DNA from 2 places in the Bacillus sp. NP247 genome. Region 2 is predicted to be linked to the other one. Evidence: a T-box and tRNA genes for the amino acid it is inferred to sense, from the RefSeq annotation. Region 2 holds a T-box; the other holds one or more tRNA genes.
The links. A T-box is a leader RNA that pairs with one kind of tRNA and senses whether it is charged. The one in region 2 lies ahead of thrS (threonine--tRNA ligase), so its partner is inferred to be a tRNA-Thr.
Positions count from the first base shown of each region.

Region 1: it has a tRNA-Thr gene. The T-box ahead of thrS (threonine--tRNA ligase) is inferred to sense a tRNA for this amino acid. The anticodon was not compared.

Region 1 covers NZ_CP076653.1:2,816,403-2,832,261, forward strand. The annotation lists gene rpsI (30S ribosomal protein S9) at 1-126, shown strand, start outside; gene KPL75_RS14880 (DUF2521 family protein) at 289-717, shown strand; gene cwlD (N-acetylmuramoyl-L-alanine amidase CwlD) at 784-1,497, shown strand; gene KPL75_RS14890 (Mrp/NBP35 family ATP-binding protein) at 1,641-2,708, shown strand; gene gerD (spore germination lipoprotein GerD) at 2,759-3,370, opposite strand; gene kbaA (KinB signaling pathway activation protein KbaA) at 3,510-4,121, shown strand; gene pdaB (polysaccharide deacetylase family sporulation protein PdaB) at 4,246-5,010, opposite strand; gene KPL75_RS14910 (hypothetical protein) at 5,204-5,422, shown strand; rRNA gene KPL75_RS14915 (16S ribosomal RNA) at 5,646-7,197, shown strand; rRNA gene KPL75_RS14920 (23S ribosomal RNA) at 7,344-10,265, shown strand; rRNA gene rrf (5S ribosomal RNA) at 10,357-10,472, shown strand; tRNA gene KPL75_RS14930 (tRNA-Asn) at 10,482-10,556, shown strand; tRNA gene KPL75_RS14935 (tRNA-Thr) at 10,561-10,633, shown strand; tRNA gene KPL75_RS14940 (tRNA-Glu) at 10,657-10,731, shown strand; tRNA gene KPL75_RS14945 (tRNA-Val) at 10,737-10,812, shown strand; tRNA gene KPL75_RS14950 (tRNA-Tyr) at 10,829-10,912, shown strand; tRNA gene KPL75_RS14955 (tRNA-Gln) at 10,978-11,052, shown strand; tRNA gene KPL75_RS14960 (tRNA-Lys) at 11,058-11,133, shown strand; tRNA gene KPL75_RS14965 (tRNA-Gly) at 11,139-11,210, shown strand; tRNA gene KPL75_RS14970 (tRNA-Ala) at 11,221-11,293, shown strand; gene KPL75_RS14975 (glycerate kinase) at 11,419-12,564, shown strand; gene rocF (arginase) at 12,834-13,727, shown strand; gene cdaA (diadenylate cyclase CdaA) at 13,971-14,792, shown strand; gene KPL75_RS14990 (CdaR family protein) at 14,785-15,859, shown strand, end outside.
Region 2 covers NZ_CP076653.1:1,806,162-1,822,020, reverse strand. The annotation lists gene phoR (sensory box histidine kinase PhoR) at 1-955, shown strand, start outside; gene polA (DNA polymerase I) at 1,240-3,873, shown strand; gene mutM (DNA-formamidopyrimidine glycosylase) at 3,886-4,716, shown strand; gene ytaF (sporulation membrane protein YtaF) at 4,789-5,421, shown strand; gene coaE (dephospho-CoA kinase) at 5,473-6,075, shown strand; gene KPL75_RS09540 (glyceraldehyde-3-phosphate dehydrogenase) at 6,185-7,213, shown strand; gene speD (adenosylmethionine decarboxylase) at 7,601-7,984, shown strand; gene nrdR (transcriptional regulator NrdR) at 8,181-8,642, shown strand; gene KPL75_RS09525 (replication initiation and membrane attachment family protein) at 8,936-10,342, shown strand; gene dnaI (primosomal protein DnaI) at 10,376-11,314, shown strand; gene ytxC (putative sporulation protein YtxC) at 11,704-12,585, shown strand; T-box leader at 12,617-12,845, shown strand; gene thrS (threonine--tRNA ligase) at 12,893-14,830, shown strand; ribosomal protein L20 leader region at 15,039-15,158, shown strand; gene infC (translation initiation factor IF-3) at 15,222-15,725, shown strand; gene rpmI (50S ribosomal protein L35) at 15,747-15,859, shown strand, end outside.

The DNA of each region.
Region 1 (15,859 bases), 1.0 Mb from region 2:
GCTGATCCAGAATACCGTCTAACACTAAAACGTGCAGGTCTATTAACTCGTGACGCACGTATGAAAGAGCGTAAAAAATACGGTCTTAAAGGCGCACGTCGTGCACCTCAGTTCTCAAAACGTTAATTTTTGCGAACTTCAAACCCCAACCATTTTGGTTGGGGTTTTTTTATGTTTAATTCTTCTTTTGTAATTTTTGTAGCTTGGAATATTTTAGTGCTAACGTCCTGCGTATGCTTCTTCTTTAGAAGTTTAGACTAATACGTATTAGGGAGGTTTATAAGTACTATGAATGTCATTGTCAACTTACAAGAAAAGCAAAAAGAAAAGCAGTTAAAATACGAGCGGAAGATGCTGCGAGAATTATCATTAAAAACATTGCGTTCAAATATTCGTGATGCCTTTCAGATGCAAGAACTTCATCGTCAGTATGAAGATTATTGTATTGAATTAGGGATAGAATCTTATTTATTAGGAGCGAGATACAGTAAATTTGGTTATCATGGTGAATCATTCTTTGATGTGAAATATAGGGCTTTAGAAGAAGAGCAACAATTAACTGAAACATTATTTCAATTTTTAACGAGTATGACTATACGCGAAATTAAGTTGCAAGACGAGGAATTGCTTTTTGAATCTTGCCAGCAGTTTATCGGCTTGTGGTGGCAGGAAGGGTATGAAAAAGGCGAAAGAAGATATCGATTAAAGCTACACTAAGACAAGCATAAACTTTCCTCTTGTCCCATATAAGTAATTAGAGGGACTAGCTGGAGGAGGAAAGGTATGAAGAGAATTCGAATTATCTCTTTTGCGCTCGCTGCGGTTGTTTTGTTTTTTTTAGTTAAACAAGAATTTCAAATTACAAAATCGTGGCGAGCTTGGAATTTACCCTTATCAGGGAAAGTGATTGTACTAGATGCTGGGCATGGTGGGCCAGACGGAGGGGCTGTTGGTGGAAAGGATATTGTAGAAAAAGATATTACGCTTGAGATTACAAAAAAGGTACAAGATTATTTACAAGAACAAGGCGCTTTAGTCATTTTAACGCGTGAAGGAGATTATGATTTAGCTAATAAAGATACAAAGTCATATAGTAGACGTAAAGCAGAGGATTTAAAAAAGCGTGTTGAAATCATTAATAAGCCTGATGTAGACTTTTTTGCGAGTATTCATTTAAATGCCCTAACTAGTAGTGGATCTAAGGGCGCACAAACGTTCTACTACCGTTCTTCGATTGAAAATGAACGGGCTGCGAAATTTATACAAGCTGAATTGAGAACAAGCTTAGAAAATACGAATCGTTCTGCTAAAACAATTCCTCACGTGTATTTATTGAAGTATGCCAAAAAACCAGGTGCTTTAATTGAGGCTGGCTTTTTATCGAACGTGAATGAAAGATATATGTTAAATTCGGAGAAATACCAGCAAAAAGTAGCCGCTGCAATATATCGTGGTATATTACGTTATTTTACGGAAAAAGGAAATCCTCCAGAATAAGGAGGATTTTTCGAGTTTCTCTCGTTAACGAAGTTTTCCGAAAATATGTTATACTGGAAATGTAAACGCATTTATTTCAAAGATAAAGAGAGATAAATTTAATTAACATTACGTTATTTTTCATACAGGGGGCTGGGCTAATTATGGTAACGAAAGAGCAGGTAGTGGAAGCATTGGAAGGGATTGTAGATCCGTTTATACATAAAACGTTAAAAGAAACAAATGCAATTAAAGAGGTAACAGTCAAGCCGGAGAAGGAACATGTAAGTGTTAAAATTGCAATTGTAAAGACAGGTACAGCGGAACAAATGCAGTTGCAGTCTGGAATTGTAAAGTTAGTAAAGGAACTTGGAGCAGCAACAGTTGGACTTCGTTTTGCAGAATTTACAGAAGAGGAATTAGCTCAGTTTGCACCACCGCAAGAGGAAGAGAAAAGTGAATCCTTATTATCACCGAACTCAAATACAACATTTTTAGCAGTGGCAAGTGGAAAAGGTGGAGTAGGGAAATCGACTGTTTCTGTTAACCTTGCAATTGCTTTAGCTCGTTTAGGAAAAAAGGTTGGTATCATTGATGCGGATATTTACGGTTTTAGTGTACCGGATATGATGGGTATAGAAAAACGTCCAATCGTAAGAGGTGATAAGATAATACCAGTGGAGCGTCTAGGTGTGAAAGTAATCTCAATGGGATTCTTTGTAGAAGATAATGCACCTGTTATTTGGAGGGGTCCTATGCTTGGGAAAATGTTAAATCACTTTTTCACAGAAGTAGAATGGGGTGATTTAGATTACCTAGTATTAGATTTACCACCAGGTACAGGTGATGTTGCGTTAGATGTGCATTCGATGTTGCCGTCTTGTAAAGAGATTATTGTAACAACGCCGCACCCAACAGCAGCATTTGTAGCAGCACGCGCTGGAGCAATGGCTTTACGTACAGAACATAGCATTCTTGGTGTCGTTGAAAATATGGCATACTTTGAAAGTAAAGCAACTGGTGAGAAAGAGTATGTGTTTGGAAGAGGCGGAGGAGACAAACTAGCTACGGAACTCCAAACGGATGTACTGGGCCGAATTCCACTTCAGCAACCTGATTGGAATAAAGAAGACTTTGCGCCGTCAGTATATGAAGATACACATACAACGGGTCTCATTTATCGTGCGATAGCTGAGAAGGTTATTGATAAAACAGCTGTTACACAAAAATAAAGTAGTAATGAGTGGACAATGTATATATTGTCCACTCATTACTGTAATTTTTATTGTTGCTCTTTGTTCCCACCTTGAGAACCGCCTTCGCCGCCTTTTTTATCAGATCCGCCTTTTTCGGCTTTTTGTACACCTTTACTAATGATGTCGATCATTTTAGCTTGGAAGAGTGGACTTTCAGCGGTTTCGGTTAGTACTTGTTGTAAATATTGACGATATTCTTTACTCTTCATTGTTTGTAACATAATTTTCTCTACTTCAGGATTTTTCATAATCTCTATAACACCTGATTGGTATTCAGGATCTTTTAGTAAAGTTTTCATTAAGTTTGTTTGTTCTTTTCCCATACTTTTAGCAAATTTCGATGAGAACTCAGGGTCTTTAAAGAGCTTTTCCCAGAATTGTTGCCCTTTTTCAGATACCATCGCATCTTCAATCGTTTTCTTTACTACTGTTTCATCTAGTATGAGTGCTTGTTTCATTTTTTCATCAGTTAATACATCTTGGATCGCTTTTTTTCCTTGATCGGTTTTTAAAATATCAACAATCATTTTTTTTGTTTGATCATAATCAAGTTCAGATTTTGCTTCTTTTCCTTGTGCACATGCCACTAGTGCTATAAATAGAAAAGAAGAAATCAAAACGAGCAGCATCCGTTTCATAAGTTGGAGCTCCTTTCAGCAAAGTTCTCTTTTTTTAATATAAATCTCTTTAAGGAATTTATACATGAACATGGCTAGCTTTTTGAAATTGTCATTGATACAATTTAATTAGAAATATAAGAATAATGGGGGATGTGTTGTGAATAGCCGCAAGTGGGTACGACTATTTTTTACGACGTTGTTTCTTGGTGGGATTAGCACAGTCTTTATTGGTTTTGTTTTAGAGTGGGACAAGTACGCTAAATTTTTTCAAAATTTCGACGGAAAAGAGATTTTAGCAATTTCTTTTTGGTTGATGGGTGTAGGGTTTATTTTTAGTGTTATAAGTCAAATGGGGTTCTTTGCGTATTTAACGATCCATCGTTTTGGATTAGGGGTGTTTCGGTCATCTTCTTTATGGAATGCAGTGCAACTTTTCTTTATTGCGTTTGTATTGTTTGATTTCGTTTATTTAAGGTCAGTACTTATTGCAAATGGAGAAATTTCATTAGGGAATAACATACTTGTTGCTGGGGTGCTATTTGTGTTTGGGGCAATTGTCGCTTATATAAAGAGTAAAGAAACGAATAAAAAAGCATTTGTTCCCGCTCTGTTCTTTATGGTTGTTGTAACAATTCTTGAATGGGTACCAGCGCTCCGGATTAATGATACAGATTGGTTATATTTAATGGTGATACCACTTCTATTATGTAATGCATATCAGTTACTTGTATTGCATCGTTTAATTGGACAAAAGAGTAAGTCAGTTTAATGAGGAGAGTGGATTTTTAATTATCCAGATTCTTATCGTCTGTAAATACTAGGATAAAAAAGCTCTGCTATCTTAACGAAAGATAGCAGAGCTTTTTATGTGTGAAGAATCGTGTAGAAAGGAACTATTTAATATCTTCACTTTTTGTACTTGTGTTGGAAATAAGTTGTGATACAGATGTTTGTTCATATCCGTCGCTCTTTAATTTTTGTAAGAGTAATGGTAAAGCCTTATTTGTTTGAAGGGCAGAATCAGAAGCATGTAATAGGACAATATCTCCACCCTTTAAATTGCTAGAGACCGTGGAAACGATTTTATTTACGCCGGGATTTTTCCAGTCATTTGAATTGTTACTCCAATGAACGAGGGTGTATCCGAGTGATTCCGCTATTTTAAGAGTCGTTTTGTTAAAATCGCCACTAGGTGGACGTAATAGCTTGACTTGTTTTACGCCAAGTTTCGTAAAAACATCTTGTGCCCGCAAAAGATCTCGTCTTATTTCATTTGCTTCTAATGAAGTGTAGGATGTGTAATTATAGCCCATACTACCAATTTCATGTCCATCTTTCATGATGCGTTCGACAATATCAGGGTGTCTTTCAGCCCATGCAGCAGAGAGAAAGAAGGTTGCATTCTTAATTTCTCTTTCTTTGAGTGTATTAAGGATTGGAATAGCTTTTTGGTCTCCCCAACTAATGTCAAACGTGAATGCAACTTGTTTTTTTGCAGTGTCCCCTTTGTAAATCACCTTAGGGCCGGTAGCAGTTGAAAAAGCAGATTCATGTGAATATGTTTTTAAAAAGAGTAGCCATGCTGTAAATAAGGAAAGTACGACTATTAAGCTAATGTGTTTAAATGTTCTTTTACTCGTAATAAAAAAGAAAAACATAATATTACGCCCCTTTGTCCAATCCTTTTCAGTTACATATATGCTTTAAATTAAAAAAAGAGAACAAGGGATTAATATCGTAAGTGGTGGATATAATGAGTGATAGAATTTTGTTTTTTGATGATACATTATTGATATTTGAAAATGAGTGGGGCGTTTATCGATAAATGTAAGGAGTTATTGGGGTGATAATTTGCTTGGGATTATGTTGACGAAGGAAGAAAGAAAAGAAATGGAATACATACTGAAGAGAGAGTTAGAGGAACTTTTATTTGATTTTGAAGATGAGCGTATACATAGCGTTGTAAAAAAGGCGATGGAAGAAAGGTATAAAATCATTTTTTGTTTATTTCGGAGGGTTGCTAATAGGGAAGAATGTATTCGTTATGTAAGAAAAAGATTTTTTTATTAAAATTATTGACGTTAGGAGTAAGTATATGATAAATTAATAAACGTCGCTGATGCAGAAACGCAGAAAACGGCAAAAAAGAAATTGAAAAACTTAGTTGACATCGAAAAATGAAGATGTTAACATAAGGAAGTCGCAAATGAGCGACAAAGAAGTTCTTTGAAAACTGAACGAAACAAACAACGTGAACGTCAATTTTTATTTTTAGATGCTAGACAAACTAACTTTATTGGAGAGTTTGATCCTGGCTCAGGATGAACGCTGGCGGCGTGCCTAATACATGCAAGTCGAGCGAATGGATTAAGAGCTTGCTCTTATGAAGTTAGCGGCGGACGGGTGAGTAACACGTGGGTAACCTGCCCATAAGACTGGGATAACTCCGGGAAACCGGGGCTAATACCGGATAATATTTTGAACTGCATGGTTCGAAATTGAAAGGCGGCTTCGGCTGTCACTTATGGATGGACCCGCGTCGCATTAGCTAGTTGGTGAGGTAACGGCTCACCAAGGCAACGATGCGTAGCCGACCTGAGAGGGTGATCGGCCACACTGGGACTGAGACACGGCCCAGACTCCTACGGGAGGCAGCAGTAGGGAATCTTCCGCAATGGACGAAAGTCTGACGGAGCAACGCCGCGTGAGTGATGAAGGCTTTCGGGTCGTAAAACTCTGTTGTTAGGGAAGAACAAGTGCTAGTTGAATAAGCTGGCACCTTGACGGTACCTAACCAGAAAGCCACGGCTAACTACGTGCCAGCAGCCGCGGTAATACGTAGGTGGCAAGCGTTATCCGGAATTATTGGGCGTAAAGCGCGCGCAGGTGGTTTCTTAAGTCTGATGTGAAAGCCCACGGCTCAACCGTGGAGGGTCATTGGAAACTGGGAGACTTGAGTGCAGAAGAGGAAAGTGGAATTCCATGTGTAGCGGTGAAATGCGTAGAGATATGGAGGAACACCAGTGGCGAAGGCGACTTTCTGGTCTGTAACTGACACTGAGGCGCGAAAGCGTGGGGAGCAAACAGGATTAGATACCCTGGTAGTCCACGCCGTAAACGATGAGTGCTAAGTGTTAGAGGGTTTCCGCCCTTTAGTGCTGAAGTTAACGCATTAAGCACTCCGCCTGGGGAGTACGGCCGCAAGGCTGAAACTCAAAGGAATTGACGGGGGCCCGCACAAGCGGTGGAGCATGTGGTTTAATTCGAAGCAACGCGAAGAACCTTACCAGGTCTTGACATCCTCTGAAAACTCTAGAGATAGAGCTTCTCCTTCGGGAGCAGAGTGACAGGTGGTGCATGGTTGTCGTCAGCTCGTGTCGTGAGATGTTGGGTTAAGTCCCGCAACGAGCGCAACCCTTGATCTTAGTTGCCATCATTAAGTTGGGCACTCTAAGGTGACTGCCGGTGACAAACCGGAGGAAGGTGGGGATGACGTCAAATCATCATGCCCCTTATGACCTGGGCTACACACGTGCTACAATGGACGGTACAAAGAGCTGCAAGACCGCGAGGTGGAGCTAATCTCATAAAACCGTTCTCAGTTCGGATTGTAGGCTGCAACTCGCCTACATGAAGCTGGAATCGCTAGTAATCGCGGATCAGCATGCCGCGGTGAATACGTTCCCGGGCCTTGTACACACCGCCCGTCACACCACGAGAGTTTGTAACACCCGAAGTCGGTGGGGTAACCTTTATGGAGCCAGCCGCCTAAGGTGGGACAGATGATTGGGGTGAAGTCGTAACAAGGTAGCCGTATCGGAAGGTGCGGCTGGATCACCTCCTTTCTATGGAGAATTGATGAACGCAGTTCATCAATAAACGTTGACTTGTTTCGTTTCGTTCAGTTTTGAGAGAACTATCTCTCAAGTTTAAATGTATGTTCTTTGAAAACTAGATAACAGTGTAGCTCATATTTTTTTAATTTTAGTTTGGTTAAGTTAGAAAGGGCGCACGGTGGATGCCTTGACATTAGGAGTCGATGAAGGACGGGACTAACGCCGATATGCTTCGGGGAGCTGTAAGTAAGCTTTGATCCGAAGATTTCCGAATGGGGAAACCCACTATACGTAATGGTATGGTATCCTTACCTGAATACATAGGGTATGGAAGACAGACCCAGGGAACTGAAACATCTAAGTACCTGGAGGAAGAGAAAGCAAATGCGATTTCCTGAGTAGCGGCGAGCGAAACGGAATCTAGCCCAAACCAAGAGGCTTGCCTCTTGGGGTTGTAGGACATTCTATACGGAGTTACAAAGGAACGAGGTAGACGAAGCGACCTGGAAAGGTCCGTCACAGAGGGTAACAACCCCGTAGTCGAAACTTCGTTCTCTCTTGAATGTATCCTGAGTACGGCGGAACACGTGAAATTCCGTCGGAATCTGGGAGGACCATCTCCCAAGGCTAAATACTCCCTAGTGATCGATAGTGAACCAGTACCGTGAGGGAAAGGTGAAAAGCACCCCGGAAGGGGAGTGAAAGAGATCCTGAAACCGTGTGCCTACAAATAGTCAGAGCCCGTTAATGGGTGATGGCGTGCCTTTTGTAGAATGAACCGGCGAGTTACGATCCCGTGCGAGGTTAAGCTGAAGAGGCGGAGCCGCAGCGAAAGCGAGTCTGAATAGGGCGTTTAGTACGTGGTCGTAGACCCGAAACCAGGTGATCTACCCATGTCCAGGGTGAAGTTCAGGTAACACTGAATGGAGGCCCGAACCCACGCACGTTGAAAAGTGCGGGGATGAGGTGTGGGTAGCGGAGAAATTCCAATCGAACCTGGAGATAGCTGGTTCTCCCCGAAATAGCTTTAGGGCTAGCCTTAAGTGTAAGAGTCTTGGAGGTAGAGCACTGATTGAACTAGGGGTCCTCATCGGATTACCGAATTCAGTCAAACTCCGAATGCCAATGACTTATCCTTAGGAGTCAGACTGCGAGTGATAAGATCCGTAGTCAAGAGGGAAACAGCCCAGATCGCCAGCTAAGGTCCCAAAGTGTGTATTAAGTGGAAAAGGATGTGGAGTTGCTTAGACAACTAGGATGTTGGCTCAGAAGCAGCCACCATTTAAAGAGTGCGTAATAGCTCACTAGTCGAGTGACTCTGCGCCGAAAATGTACCGGGGCTAAATACACCACCGAAGCTGCGAATTGATACCAATGGTATCAGTGGTAGGGGAGCGTTCTAAGTGCAGTGAAGTCAGACCGGAAGGACTGGTGGAGCGCTTAGAAGTGAGAATGCCGGTATGAGTAGCGAAAGACGGGTGAGAATCCCGTCCACCGAATGCCTAAGGTTTCCTGAGGAAGGCTCGTCCGCTCAGGGTTAGTCAGGACCTAAGCCGAGGCCGACAGGCGTAGGCGATGGACAACAGGTTGATATTCCTGTACCACCTCTTTATCGTTTGAGCAATGGAGGGACGCAGAAGGATAGAAGAAGCGTGCGATTGGTTGTGCACGTCCAAGCAGTTAGGCTGATAAGTAGGCAAATCCGCTTATCGTGAAGGCTGAGCTGTGATGGGGAAGCTCCTTATGGAGCGAAGTCTTTGATTCCCCGCTGCCAAGAAAAGCTTCTAGCGAGATAAAAGGTGCCTGTACCGCAAACCGACACAGGTAGGCGAGGAGAGAATCCTAAGGTGTGCGAGAGAACTCTGGTTAAGGAACTCGGCAAAATGACCCCGTAACTTCGGGAGAAGGGGTGCTTTCTTAACGGAAAGCCGCAGTGAATAGGCCCAAGCGACTGTTTAGCAAAAACACAGGTCTCTGCGAAGCCGTAAGGCGAAGTATAGGGGCTGACACCTGCCCGGTGCTGGAAGGTTAAGGAGAGGGGTTAGCGTAAGCGAAGCTCTGAACTGAAGCCCCAGTAAACGGCGGCCGTAACTATAACGGTCCTAAGGTAGCGAAATTCCTTGTCGGGTAAGTTCCGACCCGCACGAAAGGTGTAACGATTTGGGCACTGTCTCAACCAGAGACTCGGTGAAATTATAGTACCTGTGAAGATGCAGGTTACCCGCGACAGGACGGAAAGACCCCGTGGAGCTTTACTGTAGCCTGATATTGAATTTTGGTACAGTTTGTACAGGATAGGCGGGAGCCATTGAAACCGGAGCGCTAGCTTCGGTGGAGGCGCTGGTGGGATACCGCCCTGACTGTATTGAAATTCTAACCTACGGGTCTTATCGACCCGGGAGACAGTGTCAGGTGGGCAGTTTGACTGGGGCGGTCGCCTCCTAAAGTGTAACGGAGGCGCCCAAAGGTTCCCTCAGAATGGTTGGAAATCATTCGTAGAGTGCAAAGGCATAAGGGAGCTTGACTGCGAGACCTACAAGTCGAGCAGGGACGAAAGTCGGGCTTAGTGATCCGGTGGTTCCGCATGGAAGGGCCATCGCTCAACGGATAAAAGCTACCCCGGGGATAACAGGCTTATCTCCCCCAAGAGTCCACATCGACGGGGAGGTTTGGCACCTCGATGTCGGCTCATCGCATCCTGGGGCTGTAGTCGGTCCCAAGGGTTGGGCTGTTCGCCCATTAAAGCGGTACGCGAGCTGGGTTCAGAACGTCGTGAGACAGTTCGGTCCCTATCCGTCGTGGGCGTAGGAAATTTGAGAGGAGCTGTCCTTAGTACGAGAGGACCGGGATGGACGCACCGCTGGTGTACCAGTTGTTCTGCCAAGGGCATAGCTGGGTAGCTATGTGCGGAAGGGATAAGTGCTGAAAGCATCTAAGCATGAAGCCCCCCTCAAGATGAGATTTCCCATAGCGTAAGCTAGTAAGATCCCTGAAAGATGATCAGGTTGATAGGTTCGAGGTGGAAGCATGGTGACATGTGGAGCTGACGAATACTAATAGATCGAGGACTTAACCATATAATATGAAGCAAATGTTATCTAGTTTTGAAGGAATATATATTTAAAATTCCTTTTGACATTCTGAAAAGAATGTACATAATGATAAAAGTCTGGTAATGATGGCAGAGAGGTCACACCCGTTCCCATACCGAACACGGAAGTTAAGCTCTCTAGCGCCGATGGTAGTTGGGACCTTGTCCCTGTGAGAGTAGGACGTTGCCAGGCTTATATTATTCCGCAGTAGCTCAGCGGTAGAGCTATCGGCTGTTAACCGATCGGTCGTAGGTTCGATTCCTACCTGCGGAGCCATTATGCTTCCATAGCTCAGCTGGTAGAGTACTTCCATGGTAAGGAAGAGGTCACCGGTTCAAGCCCGGTTGGAAGCTTGGGAAAATTTTTGAATTTTTTTGGCCCGTTGGTCAAGTGGTTAAGACACCGCCCTTTCACGGCGGTAACACGGGTTCGAATCCCGTACGGGTCACCACTTTTGGAGGATTAGCTCAGCTGGGAGAGCACCTGCCTTACAAGCAGGGGGTCGGCGGTTCGATCCCGTCATCCTCCACCATATATGTTTAAATGTCGGAGGGGTAGCGAAGTGGCTAAACGCGGCGGACTGTAAATCCGCTCCTTCGGGTTCGGCAGTTCGAATCTGCCCCCCTCCACCATTTTCTTTAAAATAACCTGAGAGGGTTTATTTTTTTGAGAAGATAACCATACTAGTAAATATTAATGGGCTATAGCCAAGCGGTAAGGCAACGGACTTTGACTCCGTCATGCGCTGGTTCGAATCCAGCTAGCCCAGCCATTTACGAGCCATTAGCTCAGTTGGTAGAGCATCTGACTTTTAATCAGAGGGTCGAAGGTTCGAATCCTTCATGGCTCACCATTTTCGCGGAAGTAGTTCAGTGGTAGAATACAACCTTGCCAAGGTTGGGGTCGCGGGTTCGAATCCCGTCTTCCGCTTTATTACTACGGGGCCTTAGCTCAGCTGGGAGAGCGCCTGCCTTGCACGCAGGAGGTCAGCGGTTCGATCCCGCTAGGCTCCATATAAATAGGGAAAGCTTACATCAAATGATGTGAGCTTTTTTTGTGTTTAAATTCCACTCGAAAAGGCAACTTTTCCGTATATCGTTTAAAATAAAAAAAAGGATTGAATAAGGAGGAGGTAACTATGAAGGTTGTTATTGCATCGGATTCATATAAAGAAAGCCTGAAAGCTATAGAGGTATGTGAAGCTATTGAAAGAGGCTTTGCAGCAATTTTTCCTAAAGCAGAGTATGTTAAAGTACCAATTGGAGATGGGGGCGAAGGAACGGTTGAATCTCTTGTTGGTGCTACAATGGGGAGAATTATATCACTTAATGTGACAGGGCCGCTTGGAGAGAGCGTGCAAGCTTTTTATGGTATGTCTAAGGATAAGAAGACGGCATTTATTGAAATGGCAGCAGCATCGGGGTTACAACACGTTCCAATTGAAAAGAGAAACCCACTTATTACAACGACAAAAGGGACAGGCGAAGTTATATTACATGCATTAGATCAAGGAACTAAACACATTATTTTAGGGCTTGGAGGAAGTGCTACAAATGATGGTGGGGCTGGTATGCTATCTGCCTTAGGCGCAAGATTTATAAATAGGAAAGGTGAGGTAATAGAACCCTCTGGAGGGACATTGCATTTGATAACCACTGTTGACCTTTCTAGGATTGATTCACGCCTGGAGGATATAAAATTAGAAGCGGCATGTGATGTAGATAACCCGTTAGTTGGACCGAGCGGGGCATCTTTTGTATTTGCGAGACAAAAAGGTGCGAATGTAGAGATGATGAAAGAGCTAGATGAGAATTTAAAACATTATGCTAATATACTTAAACAACATGTGTCTTTTGATGTATCTGAAATACCAGGTGCGGGGGCAGCTGGAGGAACGGGAGCCGCTGTCGTTGCAGTACTAAAGGGACAGCTAAGAAAAGGGATTGAAATTGTATTAGATTATACAAATTTTGATAAGTGTATAGAGGGTGCTGATCTTATTGTAACTGGTGAGGGAAGAATAGATGAACAAACAGCATATGGAAAAGCTCCTGTTGGTGTCGCGAAGCGGGCGAAACGTCGTCATATTCCGGTAATTGCTATTGGTGGATCTGTATCTCCGAATTATACAATTATTTATGAAAAGGGAATTGATGCAGTGTTTAGTATTACGGCTAGTCCAATGACATTAGAAGAAGCATATAAAGCGGCAGAAGAGAATATCGAAATGGCAGCAAGAAATATTGCAGCAGTGTGGAAACTAGCATCAGAAAAACGTTTCTAAATATAGAAGTGTTTTTTTATCCATTTATTTGAGGATATTTTGTGTAATTATAGGTAGTGATGGAGAAAAGCACTGATAAAAATATTAGCTGATAGAAAAGTTAGTCGGTTCATTAAGTTAACTTTATACATAGAACAGTTTTAAAATTGGGAGTCCAACGTAAATATAAGTGAATAAAATGTATATCCATGCAGAAAAATGTCGAGTTGAGTCAGACTATATAAAAGATTTAAAATATTTAGTGAAGGCATAAAAGGGGGATACTATCTATGAAAAAAGAAATCTCAGTTATTGGCGTTCCAATGGATTTAGGACAGATGCGTCGCGGGGTTGATATGGGACCAAGCGCGATCCGTTATGCAGGGGTAGTTGAAAGAATTGAACAAATTGGATATGACGTAAAAGATATGGGAGATATATGTATAGAGAGAGAAAAAGAAGTAGATGAAAATACAAAGTTAAGAAACCTTGCACAAGTTGCAACTGTATGTAATGAACTAGCGACTAAGGTTGATCATATTATAGAAGAAGGTCGTTTTCCACTTGTATTAGGCGGTGACCATAGTATTGCTATCGGTACGCTAGCTGGTGTAGCGAAACATTATAAAAATTTAGGTGTTATTTGGTATGATGCACATGGTGATTTAAATACAGAAGAGACTTCACCATCTGGAAATATTCACGGTATGTCACTTGCTGCAAGTTTAGGATATGGACATTCTTCACTTGTAGACTTATACGGGTCATATCCAAAGGTGAAGAAAGAGAACGTTGTAATTATCGGTGCACGTGCATTAGATGAAGGAGAAAAAGACTTTATTCGCGATGAAGGCATTAAAGTATTCTCAATGCATGAAATTGATCGTATGGGTATGACGGCTGTTATGGAAGAAACAATTGCGTATTTATCTCATACTGATGGTGTTCATTTATCATTAGATTTAGATGGGCTTGATCCTCATGACGCACCAGGAGTTGGAACACCTGTAATTGGTGGTCTATCTTATCGTGAAAGCCACTTAGCGATGGAGATGTTAGCAGAAGCTGATATTGTTACATCTGCTGAATTTGTTGAAGTAAATACAATTTTAGATGAGAGAAACAGAACAGCAACAACAGCGGTTGCTTTAATGGGTTCTTTATTCGGTGAAAAACTGAAATAAATGTAAGAAAAGCAACTGTGAAGTTGCTTTTTTTATTGGAAAATAGGCGTATAATAATTTATATTACACTGTAGGATAAGAAAGTTTGACATCTTACCAATTTAAGCTAAGGGGGCGTTTGTAATTGTCGTTTGTTTCATGTATGGTATAATTAACTAGTTGTTGGAAATACATACAGATAGAGCATAAAATAATATTTCAATATATGGATAGAATTGCTCGTAAGTAGGAGGAAGGGTTAGCATGCCTTTTGAAGATACGACCATTTTGAAATATCTTAGTACGGCATTAGATATTGCTGTTGTATGGTTTATTATATATAAGCTAATTCTTATAATCCGGGGCACGAAGGCTGTTCAACTTTTAAAAGGTATTACAGTTATTATTGTCGTCCGGATGATTAGTATTTTACTTGAATTGCACACGCTATACTGGCTAACAGAACAAGTATTAACGTGGGGATTCTTGGCCGTTATTATTATCTTTCAGCCAGAATTACGAAGAGCACTTGAGCAGCTAGGACGAGGTAGCTTGTTTTCGCGTGTGGGAACTCACGAGGACGATGAACCTGAAATTGTTGCAACAGCGATAGCGAAAGCAACGGAATATATGGGGAAACGTAGAATTGGTGCATTAATTACGTTGTCAAAAGAGACTGGGATGGGTGACTATGTGGAAACGGGTATTCCGCTGAACGCAAATGTGTCATCAGAATTACTCATTAATATTTTTATCCCTAATACGCCTCTTCATGATGGAGCAGTAATTATGCAGGGAAGTACAATTAAAGCAGCAGCATGTTATCTTCCGCTATCAGAAAGTCCGTTCATTTCTAAGGAGTTAGGAACAAGGCATCGCGCTGCAATGGGAGTTAGTGAAGTTACTGATAGTATTACAGTAGTTGTGTCGGAAGAAACGGGTCAAATTTCTTTAACGAAAAACGGTGAGTTACATCGTGATTTGAAGACAGAACAGCTGAAGGATATGTTGTTAACAGAATTTAGTGGGAACGAAAAAACGACTTCTTCGTCTTTATGGAATTGGAGGAGAAAGCGTCATGGATAAGTTAATGGAGAATCATTGGTTTTTAAAAGGAATCTCATTACTATTGGCGTGTATGCTTTTTATGTCAGCAACTTTAACTGAAAAAAATACGACATCGAGTATATTACCTTTCGTAAATGAAACGAAAGAAACATTAACTGATTATCCTATTACCCTTAAGTATGATGAAGAGAAATATATTGTAAGTGGTATTCCAGCAGGTGGAGTCAAGGTGAAGTTGGAAGGCCCAAAATCAGCAGTTGCTACAGCAAAAGCAAAAAAACAATTTGATATATCAGTTGACTTGCGAGATAGTCAAAAAGGAACTTATGAAGTTTCTTTAAAAGCGAATGGGCTTCCAGATGATGTGAAAGGAACAGTCCAGCCAGCAACAATTAAAGTCACTCTGCATGAAAAAGCGAAAAAGTATGTTCATGTAGACTTGAAATTATCAAATGAAGATCAGATGCCAGCGGGTGCTACTCTTGAAAAATCAGTTATTAAGCCTGATACTGTTGAGGTAGTTGGGACGAAAGAAGAAATAGAAAGTATTTCATCTGCTAAGGCATATATCGATTTAAAAGGTGTTAATAAAACTGTTACAAAAACACCAGAAGTTACATTATACAATAAAGAAGGAAAACGCTTAAATGTAAGAACAAATCCATCTAAAATTAGTGTAACGTTGAATGTAGCAACGCAAGCTACAGCAAATAACGTCGAAAAAACAGTTCCTTTAACATATACGAAAAAAGGGAATTTACCAGAAGGTTTAGCTGTTACAAGTATTAGTGTTGAACCAAAAGAAGTAACGATAGCAGGTCCAAAAGACATTTTGGATAATATACAATCTATAGAGGGGGTCGAGGTAGATCTTAGTCAATTGACGGATTCTACAACATTCGATGCCTCTGTTTTATTGCCAAAAGGTGTAACAAGTGCAAAACCAAATCAAGTGAAGGTTTCCGTAGGGGTACAAAAGGTAAAACAAACGAAAAGTAAAACTATTGATGGTATCCCGATTCAAAAAAATGGAATTCCGAATGATGTTACTGCTCAGCTACTTTCGCCACAAGATGGAAAGATAA
Region 2 (15,859 bases):
CCGTTCTTATAAGGAGACTTTCCACGTAACAGATGAAGAATATTTAGACCGTTTATATTATGAATCATTTCACCATACGGAAATTATTGAGCTTGTGGAAGAAATTTTTATGACAGAAGTGAAAGTGCGTAAACAAATGTTATTGCCACTTAGTATTGAGCGAAAGCATTTCGAAGTATATGGAGCGCCAATTATTGGGACGAACCATGAGTGGAAAGGGATTGTTCTCGTATTCCATGACATTACTGAGCTGAAGAAATTAGAACAAATAAGAAAAGACTTTTTAGCGAATGTTTCTCATGAATTGAAGACACCAATTACTTCTATTAAAGGTTTTTCGGAAACACTATTGGACGGAGCGATGGATAATAAAAAATTCTGTGAACATTTCTTGCATATCATTTTAAAAGAAAGTGAGCGTATGCAAGGATTAATTGAAGATTTATTAGATTTGTCAAAAATCGAGCAGCAAGGGTTTAGATTAAATATGGGTACGGTTGATATGAAGGGGATTCTTGAAGACATTCACATGGTGCTTGATAATAAAGCGGGTGAAAAAGAAATCTCTTTACAAGTGAATGTATTGAAACGAGTTTCCGTTATTGGAGATCCGAGCCGCTTAAAACAAATCTTTATTAATTTAATTAATAATGCAATCGTATATACGCCAGCTGGAGGCGTTGTTTCAGTTGAATTATTAGAGGATAAATATAATGCGTATATAAAGGTGTCTGATACTGGAATTGGTATTAGTAAAGAAGAAATCCCTCGTATATTTGAACGTTTTTATCGAGTTGATAAAGCGAGAAGTAGAAATACGGGTGGAACGGGTCTTGGTTTATCAATTGTAAAGCATTTAGTTGAAGCGCATCAAGGTACGATTACGGTGGATAGTGAGGTTGGAGAAGGAACAACATTTACAGTTGTTTTACCGAAATCAGCTACTGAAAAATAGGATGAAGGATATTTACAATATATTAACATTGTCTTAATTAAATATTAATAAAGCTCTGTTAATATAATAAATGAAAACCCCTTCATCCAAGGAGTAATTTTGGACGAGAGTAGTTATGCTATTCTCGTCACTTCCCTTTATGCCAATGTAAGTCTGTTTATATATGATAGAAAAAAACCGTTATTTTTCTTCTCTCTATTAGTCATGTTAATATAGAGAGAGGATAGGAACGGTTTTTTTTCTGTGGAAAAATCGTTTCAAATTTGTATGGGGAGGTTTGTAGTTTGGAAAAAAAGGTCGTATTAGTAGATGGTAATAATATCGCGTATCGTGCTTTCTTTGCACTACCGCTTTTAAATAACGACAAAGGTATACATACGAACGCAATTTATGGTTTTACGATGATGTTAATGAGAATATTAGAGGAAGAAAAACCGACGCATATGCTTGTAGCGTTTGATGCGGGGAAAACAACATTCCGTCATAAAACGTATAGTGATTATAAGGGAGGGCGTCAAAAGACTCCACCTGAACTATCTGAGCAATTCCCGTTTATTCGTGAGATGCTTGATGCATTCAATGTACCGCGTTATGAGCTGGAAAATTATGAAGCGGATGACATTATGGGGACGTTAGCGAAAGAAGCGAGTGAGCAAGGGTTTCATGTTAAAGTTATTTCAGGAGATAAAGATTTACTGCAACTTGTTTCAGATAATACACTCGTATGTATTCCTCGCAAAGGGATTACGGAAGTAGATGAATATACGAAAGAAGCTTTATTTGAGAAATATAGCTTATCACCAAAGCAAATTATCGATATGAAAGGTTTAATGGGAGACCAATCGGATAACATTCCAGGTGTACCAGGTGTTGGTGAGAAGACAGCCATTAAATTATTAACGCAATTTGAAACGGTAGAAGCAGTATATGAAAACTTAGATCAAGTGAGTGGAAAGAAATTAAAAGAAAAGTTAGAAGCGAATAAAGAACAAGCTCTTATGAGTAAAGAACTTGCGACTATTATTACAGACGCACCGATTACTGTGCATGTAGATGATATGGCATATAAAGGGTATGAACCAAGCGATTTGATTCCAATGTTCGAGAATTTAGGATTTACATCCCTTTTAAATAAATTAGGTGTTACGCCGGAGGAAACGGCTCCAGCTGAATTAGATGATATTACATTTGATATTGTAGAAGACGTTACAGAAGAAATGCTTCAGCAAGATAGTGCGCTTATTGTTGAAGTGCAAGAAGATAACTATCATAAAGCCGATATTCAAGGTTTTGGTATTCAAAATGAAAATGGTTGTTACTTCATTCCGACCGATGTTGCTCTTAAATCAGATGGTTTTAAAGAGTGGCTTGCAAATGGAGAAATGAGAAAACATACATTTGATGCGAAGCGTGCTATCGTTGCCCTCAAGTGGAAAGGTGTAGATATTCAAGGGATTGACTTTGATTTATTAATTGCCGCTTATTTACTTGATCCAGCCGATACAGATAAAGATTTCCGTGCTGTTGCGAAAATGAAAGAAACACATGCGGTAAAATCTGATGAAGAAGTTTACGGGAAAGGTGCGAAGCGTGCTGTTCCTGAGCAAGAGGTAGTAGCTGAGCATGTCGCTCGTAAAGTACATGTATTATATGATGTGAAGCAAACATTCGTAGAAGAAATAGAAAAGAATGAGCAATATGAACTGTTTACAGAGTTAGAATTACCGCTTGCTCGTGTATTAGCTGACATGGAAGTGAAAGGTGTTACAGTTGATACGGAGCGTCTTCGTAATATGGGAGAAGAGCTTGCGGGTAGATTAAAGGAAATGGAACAAGAGATTTATGAGCTTGCAGGAACGGAATTTAATATTAATTCACCGAAGCAGCTCGGGGTTATTCTGTTTGAAAACTTAAATTTACCTGTTATTAAAAAGACGAAAACAGGTTATTCTACGTCTGCTGATGTACTAGACAAGCTTATGGATCATCATGCAATCATTCCGAAGATTTTACACTACCGTCAATTAGGGAAACTAAACTCTACATATATTGAAGGGTTATTAAAAGTTGTACATGACGATTCATCTAAAATTCATACTCGCTTTAACCAAGTGTTAACGCAAACGGGACGACTAAGTTCAACGGAACCAAACTTGCAAAATATCCCGATTCGCTTAGAAGAGGGAAGGAAGATTCGTCAGGCGTTTATTCCTTCAGAAGAAGGATGGATTATGTACGCAGCCGATTATTCACAAATTGAACTTCGTGTGCTTGCTCACATTGCAAAAGATGAAGGTTTAGTTGAAGCGTTCCAACATGACATGGATATTCATACGAAAACAGCTATGGATGTATTCGGTGTTGGAAAAGATGAAGTGACATCTAATATGAGACGACAAGCAAAAGCTGTAAACTTCGGCATTGTATACGGTATTAGTGATTACGGTCTTTCGCAAAACTTAGGAATCACGAGAAAAGCGGCAGGGGAATTTATTGAAAGGTATTTAGAAAGCTTCCCTGGAGTACAAGAATATATGGCTGACATTGTAAAAGATGCGAAGCAAAAAGGATATGTTTCAACGTTATTAAATCGCCGTCGTTACATTCCAGAAATTACGAGCCGTAACTTTAATTTACGTAGCTTTGCAGAGCGTACAGCAATGAATACACCAATTCAAGGTAGTGCGGCGGATATTATTAAAAAGGCTATGATTATTATGGCGGATCGCTTAGAAGAAGAAGGCCTACAAGCTCGCCTACTTCTGCAAGTACACGATGAATTGATCTTTGAAGCGCCAAAAGAAGAAGTGGAAAAATTAGAGAAGCTTGTACCTGAAGTAATGGAGCATGCAATTGAACTAGCAGTTCCGTTAAAAGTTGATTATTCTTACGGTCCAACTTGGTACGACGCGAAATAAGGAAGTGATAAAATGCCAGAATTACCAGAGGTTGAAAATGTTAGACGGACACTTGAAAATCTTGTAACTGGAAAAACGATTGAAGATGTTATTGTTACCTATCCAAAAATAGTGAAACGACCGGACGATGCAGAAATCTTTAAAGACATGCTAAGAGGCGAGATGATCGAGAATATAAAGCGAAGAGGTAAGTTTTTGCTTTTGTATGTAACGAACTATGTAATTGTTTCACATTTGCGTATGGAAGGTAAGTTTTTACTTCATCAAGAGGATGAGCCAATTGATAAACATACACACGTACGTTTCTTATTTACAGATGGAACTGAATTACATTATAAAGATGTGAGAAAGTTTGGTACGATGCATCTCTTTAAGAAAGGTGAAGAGTTTGCTCAAATGCCTCTTGCTGATTTAGGACCAGAGCCATTTGATGCTGAATTGACACCGCAGTACTTACAAGAAAGATTGCAAAAGACAAATCGCAAAATAAAAGTCGTATTATTAGATCAGCGTCTTTTAGTAGGACTTGGAAATATATATGTAGATGAAGTATTATTCCGTTCGCAAATTCATCCAGAACGAGAAGCTGCATCTTTAACAGAAGAAGAAGTAGAAAGAATTTATGAGGCGATTGTTACAACGCTAGGCGAAGCTGTTAAGCGAGGCGGAAGTACAATTAGAACGTATATTAATTCGCAAGGACAAATTGGTTCGTTCCAGGAACTTCTAAATGTATATGGGAAAAAAGGAGAACCGTGTGTGACTTGCGGTACGCTATTAGAAAAAACAGTTGTTGGCGGAAGGGGAACACATTACTGCCCAATTTGCCAACCTAGAATATAGAAAAGGGATAACATCGGATAGGCATTTGTCATATACATAGAGCAGAGCTATGTATAAGGGAGGAGCTTACCGATGTACCTTTATTTATCTCTTATTTTATTAGCTTTTACATTAAGCTTAGATAGCTGTAGTGTGGGGCTAACATATGGGTTAAGGAGCGTAAGAATTCCACTAAGATCAATTATAATTATCGGGATCTGTTCAGCAGCTGTCATGCTCGTTTCCATGGGAATTGGACATATGATCGCGAAAATATTTTCACCTGTTATCGCAACGCGTATCGGTGGGCTTGTTCTTATTGGAATAGGTATTTGGGTATTATATCAATTTTTTCGAAGTGATAAAAAAGAAGAACCGAAGCAAGAGGAGAAGGTTTGGAAATTAGAAATTGCTTCACTAGGGTTAGTGATTCAAATTTTGCGGAAGCCGACTGTTGCGGATTTTGATAAATCAGGAACCATCTCTGCAGGAGAAGCACTACTTCTCGGTATCGCTCTTTCTATAGATTCGTTTGGTGCTGGAATTGGTGCATCTTTATTAGGTTATGCACCTGCTATGATGGCGCTGTTAGTTGCGGTTATGAGTTCTTTGTTTTTATTTATTGGAATGAAACTTGGAACGTTTTTATCCAATATGAAATGGTTACAAAAATTTACATTCCTGCCTGGGGTTTTACTAATTATTATTGGAATTTGGAAAATGTAAGTATGGGCGTGGAACATTAGTTTCGCGCCTTTTATTATGAGGAGGATTGTTATGACAGTAGTAATTGGATTAACAGGAGGCATTGCAAGCGGAAAAAGTACGGTATCAAAAATGTTTCGTGAAATGAGTATCCCAGTTATTGATGCAGATATTATTGCGCGAGAAGTTGTAGAACGAGGAAAACCAGCATATAACAAAATTGTAGAAGTCTTTGGAACGGAAGTACTACAAAAAGATGGAGAACTTGATCGTCCGAAGCTTGGAAGTGTTGTTTTCTATAATGAAGAAAAGCGATTGCACTTAAACAAAATTGTTCATCCTGCGGTACGAGAAGAAATGAATGCACAAAAAGAGTTATACATAAAAGAAGGTATGCAATCGGTTGTGTTAGATATCCCTCTTTTGTTTGAAAGTAAATTAACAAATCTCGTTGATCGAGTATTAGTTGTAGCGGTTACGCCGAATACGCAATTAGAACGTTTAATGAAACGGAATAGTTTTTCAGAAGAAGAAGCAACGGCGCGTATTCAATCTCAAATGCCACTAGAAGAAAAAATAAAGATGGCGGATGAAGTGATTTATAATGATGGCACAATTATGGAAACGAAAACACAATTGGCTGCTATTTTGAAGGAATGGAACATTATTGATTAAAAAATTGTGAAATTAATGAAAATGCTTAGTGACATATCCCCTTTTTGTGTTATACTATTATTGGGATTGGAGATAAATAGTATAACGTATTCAAGGGGGATAACATATTATGACTCGTGTGGCAATTAATGGATTTGGACGTATTGGGAGAATGGTATTTCGTCAAGCAATAAAAGAAAGCGCTTTCGAAATTGTGGCAATCAATGCAAGCTATCCATCCGAAACGTTAGCACATCTAATTAAATATGATACAGTACATGGTAAGTTTGACGGAACAGTGGAAGCATTTGAAGATCATTTATTAGTTGATGGGAAAATGATTCGCCTTTTAAACAACCGCGATCCAAAGGAATTGCCTTGGAAAGATCTAGGTGTTGAAGTTGTAATTGAAGCAACTGGCAAATTTAATTCGAAAGAAAAAGCAATTCTTCATGTTGAAGCTGGAGCGAAAAAAGTTATTTTAACAGCACCTGGCAAAAATGAAGATGTAACTATTGTAGTTGGTGTGAACGAAGACCAATTAGATATTACAAAACATACTGTTATTTCAAATGCATCTTGTACAACAAACTGTTTAGCACCTGTTGTAAAGGTGTTAGATGAGCAGTTCGGAATTGAAAACGGCTTAATGACAACTGTTCACGCTTATACAAATGACCAAAAAAATATTGATAACCCACATAAAGATTTAAGAAGAGCACGTGCTTGTGGACAGTCTATCATTCCGACAACGACGGGTGCTGCGAAAGCGCTAGCAAAAGTTCTTCCACACTTAAACGGAAAACTTCATGGTATGGCACTTCGTGTACCAACACCAAACGTGTCTTTAGTTGACTTAGTAGTAGATGTAAAACGTGATGTAACAGTTGAAGATATTAATGAAGCGTTCAAAACTGTTGCAAACGGTGCGTTAAAAGGAATTGTAGAATTCAGCGAAGAGCCTTTAGTGTCTATCGACTTTAATACAAATACACACTCAGCTATTATTGATGGTTTATCTACAATGGTAATGGGTGACCGTAAAGTGAAAGTGCTTGCTTGGTATGATAATGAGTGGGGCTACTCTCGTCGTGTTGTAGATCTTGTAACGTTAGTTGTTGATGAATTAGCGAAACAAGAAAATGTTCAACATATTTAAGTGAAATAAAGGGAGGGCAAGTGAACATTTGCCCTCTTTTTTTATTTTTTTCTGAAAAGGAAAAAAATTATATAAGTATATTTTAAAAAGTGGACATACCACGAAACGTTGGGATTACTGCATTCGTGAATCGTTTCTTTTTTTTAGGGAAAAGTAAAGAGGAAAATATGACAGAAAATCGAAAAAACTGTTGTTGCAAAATGAAAATAAACAAAGTATACTAACACTCGTAAACTTAAGAGCTGAGGTACGTAGTCACTACTTAAAGGGTTAGGACCTCTCTGGACTAACTTTCCCCCGTGGTAGTGGAGCAAGCCAAATTGCAAATTAGTTTTCAATTCGAACAGTTAGATTAAATTTACAAGGGGGAACTGTAGAATGGATACTATGGATACGATGGGTCGTCACGTGATTGCTGAACTTTGGGATTGCGATTTCGACAAGCTTAATGACATGCCGTATATTGAACAATTATTTGTGGATGCAGCACTAAGAGCTGGTGCTGAAGTACGTGAGGTTGCTTTTCATAAATTTGCACCACAAGGTGTAAGTGGAGTAGTAATTATCTCGGAATCACATTTAACAATTCATAGCTTTCCGGAGCACGGTTACGCAAGTATTGATGTTTATACTTGTGGGGATCGTATTGATCCAAATGTTGCTGCAGAATATATTGCAGAAGGTTTAAACGCGAAAACGCGTGAGAGCATCGAGCTTCCTCGAGGCACTGGTAGCTTCGAAATTAAGCAGAGAGAAACAAAAGCTCTTTAAAAAAGAACATAATTGATTTAAAATGTAAAGAGGTGTATAATGCACCTCTTTTTTAGTTTATATAAAACAGGATCACGATATGTAATAACTTAGAGTGGTCATTATAGAAGAATGAGTTATATAATATTGTATATATATTTTCACATGTAGGTGAGTAGCGAAAGAATAAAGATTATAGTGTAAAGGAGTGAATGAATTGCGTTGTCCATCCTGTTTTCATAATGGAACAAGAGTGTTAGATTCGCGTCCGGTAGACGAGGGGCGCTCTATTCGAAGAAGAAGAGAGTGTGAAAGTTGTTTAAGTCGCTTTACGACATTTGAAAGAGTAGAAGAATCACCTCTTATCGTTGTAAAAAAAGAAGGAACACGAGAAGAGTTTAATAAAGAGAAAATTTTACGCGGTTTAATTAAAGCGTGTGAAAAAAGGCCTGTATCTTTAAGGCAGCTAGAGGAAGTAACACAAAGTGTGGAGCGTGAACTTCGTAACTTAGGTATATCAGAAGTGAAAAGTGATATGATTGGTGAAATTGTTATGGAGGAACTTCGTGATATTGATGATGTTGCTTACGTACGTTTTGCTTCTGTGTATCGTCAATTTAAAGATTTAAATGTATTTATTGAAGAATTAAAAGATATACTGCAAAAAGAGAGAGAGTAGAAGGAATCTCTTTATATACTGTAAGTAAACGAGATAAGAGAGCTAGAAGCGGAAGCTAATAGCTCTTTTTCGCTAATAAAGTGAAACTTTAATCATTGGTGGGTTCATCCCCAATGATTATTAGCCTTCACCAATCGGGCATTTACGGGAAGTTATCTCCCACCTAACTTCCTCGCATTCGCCGAATTTTGAGGTGGGAGTCTTACTGCCCGCAAATAGCGGGATAAATTATATAATAAAGATAGAACGAGTGAAATATAGGTTAGATTGGATGAGAGAAAGGAAAAGCAAGAATGGAAAAACAGTCATGGATGGAGCTATTGCCGATTGATCGTTATAAAGTAAGTGCGAAAGGGTTGTTACATAATTACGACCGGAAAGTATTAACGATGTTGTATCAGCCGTTAATAGGTAGTAGAGCTTTTAGCTTATACATGACGCTATGGGGAGAGTTAGAGCAAGATCGTGTGTTTGGAAAAGAGAATACACATCACTCCCTTATGGTGACTATGCAAATGCAACTTCCTGAAATATATGGGGAACGAGTAAAGTTAGAAGCGATTGGTCTTTTAAATGTATATATTAAGAAAGAAAAAGATATTCGAATGTTTATATATGAATTGCAACCACCTTTATCTCCGAAGCAGTTTTTTGATGATATTGTTTTAAGTATCTTTTTATATAATCGCTTGAGTCGGACAAAATACAACCAAGTAAAACAATATTTCTTAGAAGAAGAATTCGATTTTGCTTCTTATGAAAATGTTACGCGCTCTTTCAACGATATATTTGATTCGTTCAACCCAGGTCAGTTTGAACATGCGCAAGAAGAACTGCGTATCCCGAAAACGACAACTATGCCAAATAACGAGAATGGGGATGCCCCGAAAGTTTGGAATGATTTCTTTGATTTCTCTTTATTTGTAGACGGATTATCAGCGCTTGTTCCTAAAAAGGCGATTACAGATCAAGTGCGAGAATGTGTCATTACACTCGCTTATGTGTACGGTGTGGATGTGTTATCGATGCAAAATATCGTTCTTGGCGCAGTGACAGAGATACAAACTATTGATATCGAAAGGCTTCGGAAGGGAGCACGCGATTGGTATCAATTTGAAAATGGTCAAGCGCTACCTGTATTAAGTGAAAGGGTGCAACCTCATGCTGCTCGTACAATGAAAGAGAAAGAGCCATCTACACAAGAAGAGATGCTAATGAAGCAGTTAGAGGAAATCTCGCCAAAACAACTATTGAAAGAGATTTCAGGCGGTGCAGAGGCGACGAAAGCGGACTTGCAAATCGTTGAGGATGTAATGATAAACCAAAAGTTAACGCCAGGGGTTGTGAATGTACTTATTTATTACGTTATGCTACGCTCAGATATGAAGCTTGCTAAAACGTATGTCGAGAAGATTGCTGGACATTGGGCGCGAAAAAAGGTCGGTACAGTAGGCGAGGCGATGGCGCTAGCGAAAGAAGAGAATCGTCAATATCAAGAGTGGGCTGAGACGAAGAAAAAAGGTCGTACAGCGAAGAAAACAGTGCGAAAAGAAATGGTACCAGATTGGCTTAAAGAAGAGTCGAAAGAAGAAGAGAAAGCACCTGTAAAAAATGACGTAAGTGCGAAAAAAGATGCAAGTACGTTAGAAGATGAACGGAAACGATTAGAAGAAGTATTGAAAAAATATAAGCGTGATTAATAAAAGAAAATGAACGCTCTTTGAGGTGAGAAAATGGAGCATATTCAAAATTCATTTACGAAATTAATGGAAAATAAAAACTTTAAAAATAGATATGAAGTCTTAAAGGCAGAAGTGATGGCGCACCCTCGTGTGAAAGAATTTATAGACGAACATAAAGGTGAAGTAACGACTTCTATGATTGAACGAAGTCTTGTGAAGTTATATGAATATATTGGACAAAGTGTAGGGTGTGCGGATTGTCCAGATTTAGGGTCATGTAAAAATATGCTACAAGGATATGAGCCGAAGCTCGTCATTCAAGGTAAGATGATTGATATTCAATACGATCGTTGTATTAGAAAAGTAGCATATGATGAGAGAAAGAAATATGAAAAACTCGTTCAAAGTGTATATATGCCAGTTGACATTTTGCAGGCAACTATGGAGAATTTAGACCCTTCAGATTTAGATGCACGTATTGATGCAATAGGTGCAACGAATGAATTTTTAAACACATACGAACCAGGTAAAAAAGCACAAGGTTTATATTTGTACGGTAAATTTGGTGTAGGGAAAACGTATCTTTTAGGGGCAATTGCAAATGAGCTTGCGCGAAAGAAAATTAGTTCGATGCTCGTATACTTCCCAGAATTTTTACGTGAAATCAAAAGTTCGATTCAAGATAATTCGATTAGCGGAAAGATTGATGCTGTCAAACGTGTACAAGTATTAATGTTAGATGATATCGGGGCAGAAGCGATGTCAAGTTTTGTACGTGATGATGTACTCGGTGCAATCTTGCAATTCCGTATGTTGGAAAACTTACCGACGTTCTTTACATCTAACTTTGATTTCAAACAGTTGGAACATCATTTAACGTATACACAGCGCGGTGAAGCAGAAGAGATGAAAGCGGCCCGTATTATGGAACGAATTAAATATTTAGCGAAGCCAATCCCAATTGGCGGGAAGAATCGTCGTAATAAGTAAAGAGCGAGCTGAGAAGCTTGCTCTTTTTTATCCCGCTATTGGCGGGCAGTAAGACTCCCACCTCAAAATTTGGCTGTAAAGCAAAGAAGTTAGGTGGGAGCCTTACTGCCCGTAAAAGCCCGATTGGTGCGGGCTAATAATCAGTGGAGGATGGACAAAACCTCCACTGATTAAAGTTTCACTTTATTTTAATCATTTTTTCAGAGTAGCTTGTATCATTTTTTTCTCCCTCCCTTAATATATATAAAATTAGCAAGCCATATCGAGTGGATGTTCTAACGATGGGAGATAGATTTCTACTAAGAGTGAACTTCCATAGATCGGACTCTTATAGGATTTGTAACGTATAGATGCAATCCTTTAGAGCGGGGATAAAAGGGGGGACAAAAGTGATTGAAATTTGCTTCGAAGAAAAAAATGATGCTGTGCACGTATACAGACAACTAACGAAAAGAACGGAATCCTTATATAAGGAAACAAGTGTATATTTAAACGAACAAAAGGTTATTATTCATATACCATTATGTGAATCGAATTATATTGAAAAGATTTTATTGCCAGTATTACTATATTTCATTATGAATGTGAAACAAAATGAATGGATTCATACCATTTTAAAGGAAAAGTTTTTTTATGAAGAACAAGAAGAGTGTCATCAAATATTGCATATGGCACATGAGATTTTAAAGGAAAGAAGAAAAGGAGTAGCTCGTGATTTAACACGCCAAAAATTTGAATCTTATATTGCGTCGTCTTTGAATGATTGGCTTTGTGATCCGCTCTCATTCTCATTTTCATCATACGTTCGTTTTCGTCTTCGTACATATAGGGAAATGGTAGGTGAGCTTGCTGAAGTTGCAATTGATGAGTATAAGATGGAGCAGGAATATCAGATGTTCATTGAGACACTTCGCCAACAAGTAAGGAGCCGGAAATCACGTTTGTCCTGTGTACATCTTGTTTTTGATGAAAGTTTTATTTTCTATGATGATAAAGGTAGACGTTTAAAACAGGAGAAATTGGTTCAATATATAGATGAAGAATTATTAAAGAAACAGGATGTATATATCGATACGAAAGTAATTGCACCACTTCTTTCTATTTCGCCGAAAAAGATTTATTTATATACGAAAGAACAAGATCATAATATGATTATTACTTTGCGAAATGTGTTTCAGGAACGAGTGCAACTACATGGATTACATGAATTTGAGCGCAACGTGAAAAATTTAAAAAATAAAGGTAACGCCCTTGATTTTCTAAGTTTTTGAGCATATAATTACCTACATAAATGAAATATATTGAAATGTCATGATGAGGACATGAGTAGTTTTCTACGATTTTCAGAGAGGGAAGCCTTAGGGTGTGAGCTTCCTAGTACGGGATTATTACTTACCACCTCTAAACTTTAGCAGTGAACGATTTTTCTAGTAATTGCTAACGGACAACACCGTTATGTTGAACTTGAGCAATTAACAATTATGTTAATTGGAACAAGGGTGGAACCACGAATTCAACACTCGTCCCTTTTTATGGGATGAGTGTTTTTTATTTTGAGAAAAAGAGGAGTGACCAGTGATGGCAGATGTAGTTAAAATTACTTTCCCTGATGGAGCTGTGAAGGAGTTTCCAAAAGGCGTAACAACTGAAGAAATCGCAGCTTCTATTAGCCCAGGCTTAAAGAAAAAAGCTGTGGCTGGAAAATTAAACAATGAGATGATCGATCTTGTTACACCAATCGAAGAAGATGGTGCAGTTTCTATTATTACATTAGATTCTGAAGATGGCTTATACATTCTACGCCATTCAACAGCCCACCTTTTAGCACAAGCGTTAAAACGTTTATATAAAGATGTTAAGCTTGAGCTTGGCATTGGCCCAGTAATCGAAAATGGCTTCTACTACGATATTGATATGGAAGAAGCAATTACAGTTGAAGACTTCAAGAAAATCGAAAAAGAAATGCAAAAAATTGTGAACGAGAACTTAGAAATCGTTCGTCATGAAGTACCGCGTGCAGAAGCACTTCGTCGCTTTGAAGAAATCGGCGATGAGTTAAAATTAGATTTAATTAATGATCTTCCAGAAGATGCAGTTATTTCAATTTACGAGCAAGGCGAATTCTTCGACCTTTGCCGTGGTGTTCACCTTCCATCTACAGGGAAAATTAAAGTGTTTAAATTATTAAGCGTTGCAGGGGCTTACTGGCGCGGCGATAGCAATAATAAAATGTTACAACGTATTTACGGTACTGCATTCGTTAAGAAAGCAGAATTAGATGAGCACTTACGTATGCTTGAAGAAGCGAAAGAGCGCGATCACCGTAAACTAGGTAAAGAGTTAAAACTATTTACTAATAGCCAAAAAGTAGGACAAGGTTTACCACTTTGGTTACCAAAAGGTGCAACAATTCGCCGTATTATCGAGCGTTACATCGTTGATAAAGAAGCAAGCTTAGGCTATGATCACGTATACACTCCAGTACTAGGAAGCAGAGAGCTTTATGAAACTTCTGGTCACTGGAACCATTACCGTGATGGCATGTTCCCATCAATGGAAATGGACAATGAAGAGTTAGTTCTTCGTCCAATGAACTGCCCTCACCATATGATGGTTTATAAAAATGATATTCACAGCTACCGTGAATTACCAATCCGTATTGCGGAACTTGGAACAATGCACCGCTATGAGATGTCTGGAGCATTATCTGGATTACAACGTGTACGCGGAATGACTTTAAACGATGCGCACATTTTCGTTCGTCCAGATCAAATTAAAGAAGAGTTAAAACGTGTTGTAAACTTAACTTTAGAAGTGTATAAAGATTTTGGTTTAGAAAACTATTCATTCCGTCTATCTTATCGTGACCCAGCAGATACTAAAAAGTATTATGCTGATGATGAGATGTGGGAAAAAGCACAAGGTATGTTAAAAGAAGCTATGGATGAAATGGGTCTTGATTACTATGAAGCTGAAGGTGAAGCGGCATTCTATGGTCCAAAACTTGACGTTCAAGTTCGTACTGCTCTTGGAAAAGACGAAACACTTTCAACTGTACAATTAGACTTCCTACTTCCAGAACGCTTTGAATTAGCTTACGTTGGTGAAGACGGTAAACAACATCGTCCAGTTGTAATTCACCGTGGTGTTGTATCAACTATGGAACGTTTCGTAGCCTTCTTAATTGAAGAATACAAAGGCGCATTCCCGACTTGGTTAGCTCCAGTTCAGGCGCAAGTAATTCCAGTTTCTCCGCAAGTACATTTAGACTATGCGAAGAAAGTACAAGATGAATTACGACGTGCTGGTATCCGTGTTGAATTAGACACTCGTGAAGAGAAAATTGGTTACAAAATCCGTGAAGCGCAAATGCAAAAGATTCCATACATGCTTGTAGTAGGTGACAATGAAGTTACTGAAAATGGCGTTAACGTACGTAAATATGGTGAACAAAAATCAGAAACAATCGCATTAGATGCGTTTGTTGACATGATTAAAGTAGAAGGAAAACGATAAGAAAGAGCCGCGGTATACCGCGGCTTTCTTATGTATTATAAAAAAGAAAATCTAGAAAAAATAACCAAGCAATACTTATCATAAAAAAGTATTGCAAGTATGCTAGTTGTTTGTTACAATATTTCTTGTTGTTAGTAAAACACATCGCGTCTTCTTGACAGACGTCATGTCCTATGATAAACTCATCAAGGATAATAGAATATGGTTTTGGAACAAGTAGAAGCACCCGCTTCTCACCTGATGGACGCATTCGCAGTTAGCAGGTAAATGTATTTCTTACTAGAGATATTACAAGTGTGGGTGCGTATGCCCGCACTTTTTTTGTTCGGGTTCTACAATTACAAAACGTATTCTAAGAAAACCTTGGAGGTGGCTTACTATTAGCAAGGATATGATGATTAACGAGCAAATTCGTGCACGTGAAGTACGCTTAGTTGGCGCAAACGGCGATCAACTTGGAATCAAGTCTCGTAATGACGCTTTAGACTTAGCTGCAAATCTTAATCTTGATTTAGTATTGGTTGCTCCAAATGCGAAACCACCAGTATGCCGCATTATGGACTACGGTAAATTCCGCTTTGAGCAACAGAAGAAAGAAAAAGAACAGCGCAAAAATCAAAAAGTAATTAGCATGAAAGAAGTTCGTTTAAGTCCAACAATTGATGAACATGACTTTAACACAAAACTTCGTAATGCTGTCAAGTTTTTAGAGAAAGGCGACAAGGTTAAAGCGTCAATTCGCTTTAAAGGACGTGCCATTACTCATAAAGAAATCGGTCAACGTGTTTTAGATCGCTTCTCAGAAGCTTGTGCTGAAGTTAGTACAATTGAATCTAAGCCTAAAATGGAAGGACGCAGTATGTTCTTAGTTTTAGCACCGAAAAACGATAAGTAATAGATAGAGGAGGAAATACCTATGCCTAAACAAAAAACTCATCGCGGCGCTGCAAAGCGTTTCAAAAAGACTGGATCTGGTAAACTGAAGCGTTCTCACGCTTACACAAGCCATTTATTCGCTAACAAATCTAC